DNA from 4 places in the Streptomyces sp. NPDC006174 genome. Region 1 is predicted to be linked to each of the others. Evidence: riboswitches for the same ligand, from Rfam matches in the RefSeq annotation. Region 1 holds a riboswitch; each other region holds the start of a gene.

Evidence for each region. A riboswitch is a leader RNA that binds a small molecule or an ion and turns the genes downstream of it on or off. The one in region 1 is predicted to bind cyclic di-AMP.
Region 2: it holds a riboswitch for cyclic di-AMP, as region 1 does, so the genes downstream of both, ABZ267_RS17350 (transglycosylase family protein) here and ABZ267_RS25640 (C40 family peptidase) in region 1, are expected to answer to the same signal.
Region 3: it holds a riboswitch for cyclic di-AMP, as region 1 does, so the genes downstream of both, ABZ267_RS11440 (transglycosylase SLT domain-containing protein) here and ABZ267_RS25640 (C40 family peptidase) in region 1, are expected to answer to the same signal.
Region 4: it holds a riboswitch for cyclic di-AMP, as region 1 does, so the genes downstream of both, ABZ267_RS24680 (M23 family metallopeptidase) here and ABZ267_RS25640 (C40 family peptidase) in region 1, are expected to answer to the same signal.

What each region holds. Positions count from the first base shown of each region.
Region 1 covers NZ_JBEXTJ010000012.1:98,884-101,780, reverse strand. The annotation lists gene ABZ267_RS25655 (excalibur calcium-binding domain-containing protein) at 1-331, shown strand, start outside; gene ABZ267_RS25650 (ATP-dependent Clp protease proteolytic subunit) at 480-1,115, shown strand; gene ABZ267_RS25645 (hypothetical protein) at 1,123-1,428, shown strand; cyclic di-AMP (ydaO/yuaA leader) riboswitch at 1,782-1,969, shown strand; gene ABZ267_RS25640 (C40 family peptidase) at 1,973-2,443, shown strand; gene ABZ267_RS25635 (LysE family translocator) at 2,519-2,897, opposite strand, start outside.
Region 2 covers NZ_JBEXTJ010000007.1:96,606-99,502, forward strand. The annotation lists gene ABZ267_RS17350 (transglycosylase family protein) at 107-814, opposite strand; cyclic di-AMP (ydaO/yuaA leader) riboswitch at 820-1,017, opposite strand; gene ABZ267_RS17355 (transglycosylase family protein) at 1,309-2,373, opposite strand; gene ABZ267_RS17360 (cytochrome P450) at 2,560-2,897, opposite strand, start outside.
Region 3 covers NZ_JBEXTJ010000004.1:305,616-308,512, forward strand. The annotation lists gene ABZ267_RS11435 (FAD-dependent oxidoreductase) at 1-683, opposite strand, end outside; cyclic di-AMP (ydaO/yuaA leader) riboswitch at 1,132-1,322, shown strand; gene ABZ267_RS11440 (transglycosylase SLT domain-containing protein) at 1,326-2,156, shown strand; gene ABZ267_RS11445 (GMC oxidoreductase) at 2,303-2,897, shown strand, end outside.
Region 4 covers NZ_JBEXTJ010000011.1:162,383-165,279, forward strand. The annotation lists gene ABZ267_RS24675 (GntR family transcriptional regulator) at 1-269, opposite strand, end outside; gene ABZ267_RS24680 (M23 family metallopeptidase) at 493-1,308, opposite strand; cyclic di-AMP (ydaO/yuaA leader) riboswitch at 1,322-1,490, opposite strand; gene ABZ267_RS24685 (pitrilysin family protein) at 1,713-2,897, opposite strand, start outside.

The DNA of each region.
Region 1 (2,897 bases):
GCGGACGGCGGCGGTGAAGGCCGAGCCGGGGCCGACGGTGACCGTCACCGTGACGGAGACGGCGAAGGTCACGGTGACGGCGAGCCCGGAACCGGCCCCCACGGTCACGAAGATCAAGAAGGTACGGGTGACCGTCACCGCTCCTCCGCCGGAGCCCGCCGCCGAGGCGCCCGACCCGGTCTACGACGAGGACGACGACTCCGCCGGCGGCTCCACGTACTACAAGAACTGCACGGCCGTCCGTGCCGCGGGGGCCGCGCCCATCAGACAAGGCGACCCCGGGTACGCCTCCCACCTCGACCGCGACGGCGACGGAGTCGGCTGCGAGTAGCAGTCCACCGCCCGCTCCTGGATCCCGCGAACACGGAAGCCCCTCTCCTCCTCTGTACGTCCTGTACATTTTTGACGGAGCGTGAGCGTAGGGCCGCACCTGCGCTGCTCCTTGCGTTCCGTCACGCGCCCAGGAGAGGGGCTCCGCCATGATCCGACCCGACGCCCGTCACGTACTTCCCGAGTTCACCGAGCGCACCGCGACCGGAACCCGCACCCAGGACCCGTACTCCAAGCTCCTGTCCGAGCGGATCGTCCTCCTCGGAAGCCCGATCGACGACACCGCGGCGAGCGATCTGATCGCGCAGCTCATGTACCTGGAGCACGCGGAGCCGGACCGGCCGCTGGCCCTCTACATCAACTGTCCCGGCGGCTCGTTCGCGGCGATGGCGGCGGTCTACGACACGATGCGGTACCTGACGTGCGAGGTGGAGACCTTCTGCCTCGGGCAGGCCGGCTCCTACGCGGCCGCTCTGCTGGCCGCCGGAGCTCCCGGGCGGCGACATGCTCTGCCCGGCGCGCGGGTAGTCATTGAGCGACCCGCACGGGCCGAGCCGCTGCGGGGCCAGCCGTCCGACCTGGAGATCCACGCGCGCGAACTGGTGCGCACCCGCGAGCTGTTCACTCAGATGCTGGTCCGGCACACAGGCCGGACCGCCGAGCGGGTCACCGCCGACGTCGAGCGCGACACCATCCTCGACGCGGAGGCCGCTCGCGCCTACGGGCTGGTGGACCACGTCGTGGAGAACCGCGCGCTCTCCCAGCCGCCGCACGACGTGAGGTGACCCGCCGATGGAGCCGCCAAAGTTCCCGCCGCTGCCCGCACTGACCCGCGCCGAGGGCGAGTTCATCGACTGTTACCTGGCGGTCCTCGACCAGGTGGGACGCATCAACCCGGCGCGCGGCAGCGACACCTACAGCGCACTGCGGGCCGCGCAGGCCCTGGCCTCCGGAGCGGCGGCCCTGCGCGACGCGCTGGCCCTGATGCACGAGCGCGGTGAGCGGCAGATCCACGCGGCGACGCTCGCGCGGGCCCTGCGGGTGCTGGACGGCGAGCGGCGGGCAGGCAGGGTCACCATGCCGCCGGCTCCGAACTGAGCCGCCACGCGCGCCGGGAGCGCATTACGGGAGCGGGCCGGTCGACCTGGCGTGCGACACGCCCGGTTCCGCGACCGATTTTCCTCGCTCGTTCGGCGTAGGCGATCACCCGCGCGAGCGACGTCCCAACTTGCGCTCGACGCACGGGTCGTACTCGAAATCCACCCTTTCGTCGCTGGTACGAGGGTGTGCGCCGGGCTCGCCAGCGGGCGCGAATGCCTCCTGTCCACCTGAATGGATCAGTGGTGAGGAGACTCACAAATCGCCGTTTCAGCTCGGAAATCCGGCACTTCGTGAGTCAAGATCCCTGGGACGACAAGCCCCCGCCACCGCGGCGGGGCGGTCCGGGTGGACGCCGAGTCCTGCCGCCTCCCGGATGACTGGTCGACAAGGAGTGGATCGGCAGGAGTGGAGGACCCGAGCACAACGGGCCGACCGGGAGACCGGTAAGCCCTCGGGGTGAAGCCGCATCGCGCGGCCGGGCAACTTCGCCAGCCCGAACCCGACAGGTCATCCTTCACAGGCGGCTGACGAAGGGTTGCGCATGTCTGCGCAGGTTCATGTCCCGTCTCTGTTCGCCCGGGTCGGTACGGCTTCCGTACTCACCTTCGCCGTGACGTCCGCGATGCTGGCGCCCGGCCTCGTCAACGACGCCGAGGCCGCCACCCATTCGACGAAGGCGCTCAAGATCGCCGCGTCGAAGAAGGGTGCTCCCTACAAGTACGGAGCAGCAGGTCCCAGCCGGTTCGACTGCTCGGGACTGACTCTCTACTCGTTCAAGAAGGCCGGGAAAAAACTTCCCCGCACCGCACAGCAGCAGTACAACAAGACCCGCCATATCTCGAAGTCGCAGCGCAAACTCGGTGACCTGGTCTTCTTCCATTCCGGGCGCAGCGTCTACCACGTGGGCATCTACGCCGGAGGCGGCAAGATCTGGCACTCCCCCAAATCCGGGGACGTGGTCCGCAAGGCGAAAATCTGGTCCAAGAGCGTCTGGTACGGACGGGTCCGCTGACCCACCGACCGGACGCTCTTCCCTTGCGGCCGCACTCTTCTCCTCCGCGGGCGGCACGGGCCCCCTCTGCGCACCTCAGCGCAGGAGGGGCCCGGCCACCAGCGCCAGTCCCAGTCCGGTGAGCGCCACGCCGCTGCCGCCCTCGATCGCCCGGGCGGTACGCGGCCGGCGCAGCCACCGTCCCAGCCGGTCCACGAGCAGGGCGAGGGCCGGGAACCACACCAGGGCGAGAGCGACGACCAGGGCGGCGAGCAGCAGGGTCCTGGGCAGCGGCGGCTGCCCGGCCGGGACGAACTGCGGCAGCAGGCTGAGGAAGAGGACCGGCGCCTTGGGATTGAGCGCGTTGGTCAGGAAGCCCTGCCGCAGCGCGCGCCCGAACCCTTCGCGTACCGGCTGTTCCGGTCCGCCGCCGGACGCCTCGGGCCCCTCAGACGGCACCTGGTCCGGCGTGCGG
Region 2 (2,897 bases), on a different contig from region 1:
AAAAGACCCCGGCCCGGCGCGCACGGGGGGAGAGCGCGCCGGGCCGGGGAGCCGTGCGAGGGAGGGTGCCGCCGGACCCCCACCCTCCGGGGAGGAGAGACGGCTGTTACTTCAGGTGGAGCTGCTGACCCGGGAAGATCAGGTTCGCGTCCTTGACGATGTCGTCGTTGAGCTTGAAGAGCTTGCTCCAGCCGCCCTTGACGCCTTCCTTGCCGGCGATCTTGCTCAGGGTGTCGCCGGTCTTGACCTTGTACTCGCCGTCGCCCTTCTGGACCTTCTCGCCGGTCGGCGTGGTGACGGTCTTCTTGGAGCTCTCGGCCTTCGGAGCCTCGCGCTGCTCGCTGCGCGTGGTGGGCTGCTCGGCCTTGCGCTCGGGCTGTGCCTGCTCGGGCTCGCTCGCGGACTGGCCGGAGCCGGTGCTCACGCCCGGGTCCACACCGTCGTTGGTGAGGCCGCCGGCGCCGGCGCAGGCCCAGGCGCCCGGACCCTGCATGTCGAGGAGCTTCTCGGCGGTGGCGATCTGCTGGTCCTTGGAGGCCAGGTCGGCGCGCGAGGCGTACTGCGTACCGCCGGCGGCGGCCCAGCTGGACTGCGAGAACTGCAGCCCGCCGTAGTAGCCGTTGCCGGTGTTGATGGACCAGTTGCCGCCGGACTCGCACTGGGCGACGGCGTCCCAGGTCTCGACGGAGGCGGCGGAAGCGTTGGTCGCGCCCATCAGCGGGACGGCCACGGCGGCGCCGGCGACACCGGCGAGGGTGGCGAGACGGACGGTCTTCGAGGGGCGGCGGTGCTTGCCCTTGCTGTTCAGCAGCATGGAACGGATCTCCTCACCGACGCCTACGAGGTGAGCTGTCGGGTTCGGGCTGATGAGTTGCCCGGTCGCGCGACCTAGCGCGCGACTTCACCCCAAGCCGTTCCCGTACGTCCCCGAGTTCGAAGGGACTGCCCTTCGAAGAGGCTGTACGGACCCGGCGGCCTACCTGGGTCCCCCGCTCCTGCCTACGGCGCTTTACGCGTCTGTTCCCTTCGACCGACGGCAGGATTCGGCGTGACGGTCGACGGGGCCCGCGGTGCGAGCGGTTCCGACCGTAAACACAGGCAACCCCGACATTCAAAGATGGACATACTGGCCCAATCGGCGCTTACTTGCTCACCCTGACCGGTCGTTTCCGCAGGTCGGAGGCGATCTACGCCGAGCAGGCGGACGCAACACGCCAGTTGCAGCAAAGAGACCCATGTCTCACTTACGCATAAGTGGACATAGGCCTCTGAACTACCCGCGTTTTCGGGGTGTTTTCCCGAATTCGATCAGTTGGCGGCAGGCGCCTCGGAGCCCTCCTGGACGTCCGCCTGACCGGTCTGCTCGCCGGTCTCCCGACCGGCCTCGTTCAGCCCGAGGTCCAGGCTCTGTCCGGGCAGGATCAGGTCCGGGTCGGAGCCGAGGAGGTCCTTGTTGGCCTCGTACAGGCCGGTCCAGCCCTGCGGGAGTTCCTGCGCGTCGGCGATGGCCCAGAGGTTGTCGCCGGGCTGCACGGTGTAGCCGCCGTCGACGACCGCGCCGCCGTCCCGCGCGTCACCCTCGCCGCGTGAGGCGTGCCGGCCGGACTCGCGGGGACCGTCCTCCTGGCCCACCGCGCCGGTCTCCTCCGGGGCCGGAACGCCCCGGTGCTTGCCGCCGGTGCGGTCGGCGCCCTTCGAGGCGTCGGGGGTGGAGGTGGAGGGCTGCGAGGCGTCAGGAGAGCTGGGGGTTCCGGTCTTTCCGGCGGACGGGGACGTGGAGGGCTCGGCGGAAGGGTTCAGTGCGTCGCCGCCGCCGTTCTTCTCACCCTTGTCCGTCGCATCCGCCCTGCCGGTGGAGTCCGTCTTGCCGGAACCCTCCGCTCCGCCCTTTTCATCCACTTCGTCCGCCGGAGCGGTCGTCGGGTCCGGCGTGGGAGTGGTCGGGCTGGTGGGGTCGGTGGAGGGGACCGTACCGGGGTCGACACCGGGCAGGCTGCCGTCCACCGCGAGGCCGGAGATCACCGCGCAGCTCGGCCACGCTTGCGGGCCCTTGTCGTCCAGGACCTTCTCGGCGACGGCGATCTGCTGTGAACGGCTGGCCAGGTCGGCCCGCTCGGCGAAGGCGGTGCCGCCGTACGCGGACCAGGTCTCCTGCGAGAACTGGAGCCCGCCGTAGTAGCCGTTGCCGAGGTCGGCACTCCACATGCCGCCGCTCTCGCACTCCGCGACCCGGTCCCAGGTGGTGGCGTCGGCCGCGTGTGCGCCTGCCGCGCCGAGGAGCGGAATGGCGATGGCCGATCCGGTCACGCCTGCGGCGACGACGATGGCGGGTGCCTGACGAGGGCGGCGGTGTCTGCCGTTCGCGGAGCCCATGGAGTTTGCCTTCCGTGCGACTGACAAGCATGAACTGAGAAGCATGAAGCTGTTACGCGCGTGCATGAAGCTGATACGCAAGTGACGGACGGGCCAACGGTGAACGGTCGGCCGACGCGTCGAACCGTGAACCTAGCGGGACTCGAACGCATGTCACAAGTCGATGCAGCGCAGATCACGTGAAAGTCACAGAGGTGACAGCGTGTCACCTTCCTCAAGGCGATGTCCCGGCTCGAACTCGACCGGCAACGTGCGCAGTCCGCGCATGATGAGCCCGCCGCGCCAGCGCAAATCAGCGGGTTCCACCGCAAGTCGCAGGCCAGGAAGGCGTTTCAGCAGGGTCGCCACCGCAGCCTGACCCTCCAGCCGGGCCAGCGGTGCTCCCAGGCAGTAGTGGATGCCGTGACCGTAACCGAGATGCTGATTGTCACTCCGTGAGAGGTCGAGCGCCTCCGGATCCGTGAACCGCTCCGGATCCCGGTCCGCCGCCGCCAGCACCACCAGCACCGGATCCCCGGCCGCGA
Region 3 (2,897 bases), on a different contig from region 1:
TCCTCGGGGTTGACGATGACCTCGATGTTGGGGGAGTGGTCCAGCTCCCGCAGCTCCATCGGGCTGAACTTGGCCTGCGCCGGGCCACGCCGCCCGAACACATGCACCTCCAGCGCCTTGTTCGCCTTGAGGCCCTGGTACACGTTGTCCGGGATCTCGGTGGGCAGCAGCTCGTCCGCCGTCTTGGCCAGCACGCGGGCCACGTCCAGCGCCACGTTGCCGACGCCGAGGACGGCGACCTTCTCCGCGGTGAGCGGCCAGGTGCGCGGGACCTCGGGGTGGCCGTCGTACCAGGAGACGAACTCGGCCGCGCCGTAGGAGCCGTCGAGCTCCATGCCCGGGATGTCGAGGGCCCGGTCGGCCTCGGCACCGGTGGAGAAGATCACCGCGTCGTAGAAGGAGCGCAGGTCGTCGAGGTCGATGTCGTTCGGGTAGCTGACGTTGCCGAAGAGGCGGATCTGCGGCTTGTCCAGCACCTGGTGCAGCGCCTTGACGATGCCCTTGATCCGCGGGTGGTCGGGGGCCACGCCGTACCGGATCAGGCCGAAGGGCGCGGGCATGCGCTCGAACAGGTCGATCGAGACACCCGGGTCCTGGCAGACCTCGGATTTGAGCAGCGCGTCCGCAGCGTAGATACCGGCAGGGCCGGCTCCGACAATGGCGACGCGGACGGGGCGTGTCATGGCGTGGTGATCCTTAAGGCGGGCGAACGCGGGCAGGTACAGCGTACGTCGGAAGTAAGGGTTGGCTTACTAGTCTCCACCCCACACCGTAAGCCCTGGCCCCGCGAGGCGTCCGACCCGGCCTACGGTACCGCCCGTTAAGTCCGTTTCTCCAGGTCGGTATGGGCGATTTTGGCTATTTAACCTTCTCTTCCATAAAAGGGCTATTGAGGGTCTTGGGCTATTTTGAACACGCCCTTTCCGGCCGCCTCCGCGCAAAGTGGTGAGCGTCACGTCCAAGGGGGCGGACGCAGAAGTGGAGGCCTCGGTTCCCTTCTGTGCGAAGAAAGTTGACACCGCGACGGAACGGGCGTGACCGGGAATTCCGGAATTCGATCATGTGGAAAAGGATGATCCGGAATTCGGGGCTTGTTCTGTCCGGCGCTTTTCGCCTACGGTCACGGTCAATCCGGATGGAACGCCGAATCCTGCCGCCGTCCGGGAATCCGCAACCCACTCACGTACGGCAGGAGCGGGGGACCCAGGTAAGCCGCCGATCCGGTACCCGGAACGGCTAGGGGTGAAGTCGCATGATCATGCGGCCAGACATCTCCCGTCTGAACCCGACAGCTCACCTCGTAGGCGCCGGAGAGGAAATTCCCCATGCCCGCACAGGGTAAGCGCCGCCGTCCCAAGTCCGTCTCGCTGAGCCGTGGCATCGCCGCCGTGACCACCGGTGGAGCCGTTCTGGCCCTCCCGGTCCTCGGCGCCACCACCGCCTCCGCCGCTCCCGCGCACTCCGTCGCCGCGGAAAAGGCGGTGGCTCCCGTCTCCGTGACCGCCCAGGTGAATTCCGTGACGAAGGCGGCGCCCGCCAAGCATTCCGTGGTATCCGGCGAAACGCTTTCCAAGATCGCCCGCGAGTATTCCGTCAGCGGCGGCTGGAAGAAGCTGTACGAAGGCAACCGGAAGGCCGTCGGCGAGAACCCGAACCTTATTCACCCGGGTATCACGCTGACCATCGGCGCCAAGGCTGCCGCCTCGTCAGAAGCCAAGGCCGGTAAGGCTTCCACGGCCTCCGCCGAGCGCACGGCCACGGCGGAGCGCGCCGACCGCTCCGAGCGCACCACGGCCGCTCCCGCCGCCGCGCCGGCCGCCGCTCCCGCCACGTACACCGACGACCTCGATGGCTGGATCAGGGAGTCGCTGGCGGTCATGGCTCAGCACGGCATTCCCGGCAGCTACGAGGGCATCCACCGCAACATCATCCGCGAGTCCTCCGGCAACCCGAACGCCATCAACAACTGGGACTCCAACGCGGTGAAGGGCACCCCGTCCAAGGGGCTGCTCCAGGTCATCGACCCGACCTTCCAGGCCTACCACGTGCCCGGCACCTCGACCGACAGTTACGACCCGGTCGCCAACATCACCGCCGCGTGCAACTATGCCGCCGACCGGTACGGCTCGATCGACAACGTCTTCGGCGCCTACTGATCCCGTACGCGCTCACGCTTGAGGGGCTCCGGACCGCATGGTCCGGGGCCTCTCGGCGTACCGGGAAGTTACCCCTAAGTTTCTCGTGACTTACCACGCGATCGACAGTAGAACCTGTTGCACTCGTCGATAGTGAGGTGCGTCACATGAAAGACATCAAGCTGCATCAAGGCGCTTCCGGAGGCGTCTCCCGTCGAAGATTCATCACAGGAACAGGTTCTCTTCTTGGTGTCGCGGCGCTCGCCGGACCCACCACGCCGGTCTGGGCGTCGCCCCGGGCCGCAGCGGCCCCGATCGGATCCGGCGCCCATGTGCCGGTGCTGATCATCGGCACCGGATACGGCGGCTCGGTCGCAGCCCTCCGGCTGGCCCAGGCCGGTACCGACGTCCACATGGTCGAGATGGGCATGGCCTGGGACACCCCCGGCGCCGACGGCAAGATCTTCGCCAACACCACCAAGCCGGACGACCGCTCCTTCTGGCTGCGGACCAGGACCAAGCAGCCGCTGAGCAACTTCCTCGGCTTCCCGATCGACCGGAACGTCAACCGCTACACCGGAATCCTGGACGCCGAGGAGTTCGCCGGCATCACCGTCTACCAGGGCCGCGGCGTCGGCGGCGGCTCGCTGGTCAACGGCGGCATGGCCGTCACGCCCAAGCGGGAGAACTTCGCCGCCATCCTCCCGTCGGTCGACGCCGCCGAGATGTACAGCACCTACTACCCGCGCGCCAACGCGGACC
Region 4 (2,897 bases), on a different contig from region 1:
GCCGCGCCGAGCGGCTCCAGGAGCATCCGCACCTCCAGCAGGTCGGCGGCCTCCTGCTCGGTGGGCTCGGCGACACAGGCCCCGGCGTGCCTGCGGGTGGTGACGAAGCCTTCGGACTCCAGCGTGCGCAGCGCCTCGCGGACCGGGACGCGGGAGACCCCGTACCGCCGGGCCAGCAGCTCCTCGGTGAGGCGGCTGCCGCGCTCGTAGACACCGGAGACGATGTCGTCACGGATTGCCGTGCATACCGAATGCGCGGGAATGCGCATGTCCGAACCTCCGCCTTCATCCCCGCGAAACGCGGGCGGCCGACGCGTGTTCCGTGACTCTATGGCAATCTTCCGCAATTTCCGATGGCAGACCTGAATTGATAGATATCTTCTGGCCGAAGGCCGGGAGCGGAAGGGATCGGTCCGGGCATTCCCGGCGCACGCACGAAGGCCCCGGCGGGAAGTCCGGGGCCTTCGGGAGGAGCGGTGGTGCGCGGTCGGGTCAGACGTTGACGCCGTGCGAGCGCAGGTAGCCGACCGGGTCCATGTCGGAGCCGTACTCCGGAGTGGTCCGGGCCTCGAAGTGGAGGTGCGGGCCGGTGGAGTTGCCGGTGGAGCCGGAGAGGCCGATCTGCTGGCCGGAGGTGACGCTCCGGCCGACGGAGACGCCGATCGAGGAGAGGTGGCCGTACTGGGTGTACGTGCCGTCCGTCATCCGGAGCACGATGTTGTTGCCGTACGCGCCGCCCCAGCCGGCCTCGACGACCGTACCGGCGCCGACCGCGACGACGGAGCTGCCGGAGGCGGCACGGAAGTCCACGCCGGAATGGCTGCCGGAGGACCAGAGCGCGCCGCCGGACTTGTAGCCGGTGGTGACGGACGAGCCGACGACCGGGAGGTGGAAGGCGTTGAGGCGGGCGCGCTCGGCGGCGCGGGCGGCCCGGGCCTTCTCCTCGCGGATCTCCTCGGCGCGGGCCTCGGCCTTGCGCTGGGCCTCCGCCTTCGCCTCGGCCTTCGCGGCCTTGGCCCTGGCTTCGGCGGCCGCCTCGGCCTTCGCCTTGGCGACGGCTTCGGCCTGCCGGTGCTGCGCCTGGGCCTGGGCCTCGATCTGCTCGGCGATCGTGGCGTCGAGGGCGATGGCCTGGGTGAGTCCGGTCTCGGCGACCTTCGGGGTCTCGGAGTCGGCCGCGACGGCCGGAGAGGCCAGGGTGCCGAGGACACCGGTCGTGGTCAGGGCCGCGACGCCGGCGACATGGGCGCCGTGGCGCTTGAGGCGGCTCGGGGCACGGTGCTTCCCGGTGGCACGGGTGAACGCCATGGAGGGGCTGATCCTTTCCTTCCTTCTCGCCTACCGGGTTAGCTGACGGGTTCGGAGCAGGAAGGTCTCCTACGGAGCTCCGCGCCGGTTCGCGGCACGGGGTTCCGATTCACCCCAGGGACTACGTGTGGGTCCCCGGCTCCCCAGGCTCGCGCCTGACGGGGACTCGGCGATGGCTGCCCGGCGCCGCGGATGCGGCGTACGGGTGACGGACAGCCGGGCCGACGCTAGACAAGGCGGCTGTCCGTCACCAAACGGACAGGGGGATTTGTCGTGCATCCCACAGGGCGTAGAGGGAGTTACCTCATCACGATGTGACAAAGGGCCCTAAATGGACAAAGGAGAGGACTCCGGCTTATCGCTCCTCGCCGGGGTCCTCTCCGTCCTGGTGTGCCGACGGTGTGTCAGCCGCTGACGACGGTCACCTCTCCGATGCCGAGCGCCTTCACCGGCTCCGCGATCTGTGCCGCGTCGCCGACGAGGACCGTGACCAGCCGGTCCACCGGGAAGGCGTTGACCACGGCCGCGGTCGCCTCCACGGTGCCCGTCTCGGCGAGGCGGGCGTACAGCTGGGCCTGGTAGTCGTCGGGCAGGTGCTGCTCGACCTGGTCGGCCAGCGTGCCGGCGACCGAGGCGGCCGTCTCGAACTTCAGCGGGGCCACGCCCACCAGGTTCTGCACAGCCGTCTCGCGCTCGGCGTCGGTCAGCCCTTCGGCGGCCAGCGTCCGCAGGACCTTCCAGAGGTCCTCCAGCGCCGGACCGGTGGACTCGGTGTCCACCGAACCGCTGATGGCGAGCATCGCCGCGCCGCCCGATTCGGGCCCGGTCGAGCGCAGGACCTGGGCGAAGGCGCGTACGCCGTAGGTGTAGCCCTTCTCCTCGCGCAGCACCCGGTCCAGACGAGAGGTGAGCGTGCCGCCCAGGCAGTAGGTGCCGAGCACCTGGGCCGGCCAGACGCGCTCGTGGCGGTCGGCGCCGATGCGGCCGATCAGCAGCTGGGTCTGAACCGCGCCGGGACGGTCGACGATGACCACGCGGCCGGCGTCGTCGGCGGTGATCGGCGCGACCGGGCGGGCCTGGGCCGTGTTGCCCGACCAGTCGCCGAGGGTGTCGGCGAGCAGGGCGTCCAGGTCGATGCCGGTGAGGTCGCCGACGATGACGGCCGTCGCGGTGGCCGGGCGGATGTGGGCGTCGAAGAAGGCGCGCACGGCGGCGGCGTCGATCCGCCGCACGGTCTCCTCGGTGCCCAGGCGCGGACGGGACATCCGGGCGGTGGCCGGGAAGAGCTCCTTGGAGAGCTGCTTGGCGGCGCGCCGGGACGGGTTGGCCTGCTCGTGCGGGATCTCGTCGAGGCGGTTGCCGACGAGCCGCTCGATCTCACTCTCGGCGAAGGCCGGGGCGCGGAGGGCCTCGGCGACCAGGCCGAGCGCCTTGGCCAGCCGGGAGGCCGGGACCTCCAGGGAGACGCGGACGCCGGGGTGGTCGGCGTGTGCGTCCAAGGTGGCGCCGCACCGCTCCAGCTCGGCGGCGAACTCCTCGGCGCTGTGCTTGTCGGTGCCTTCGGAGAGCGCGCGCGACATGATCGTGGC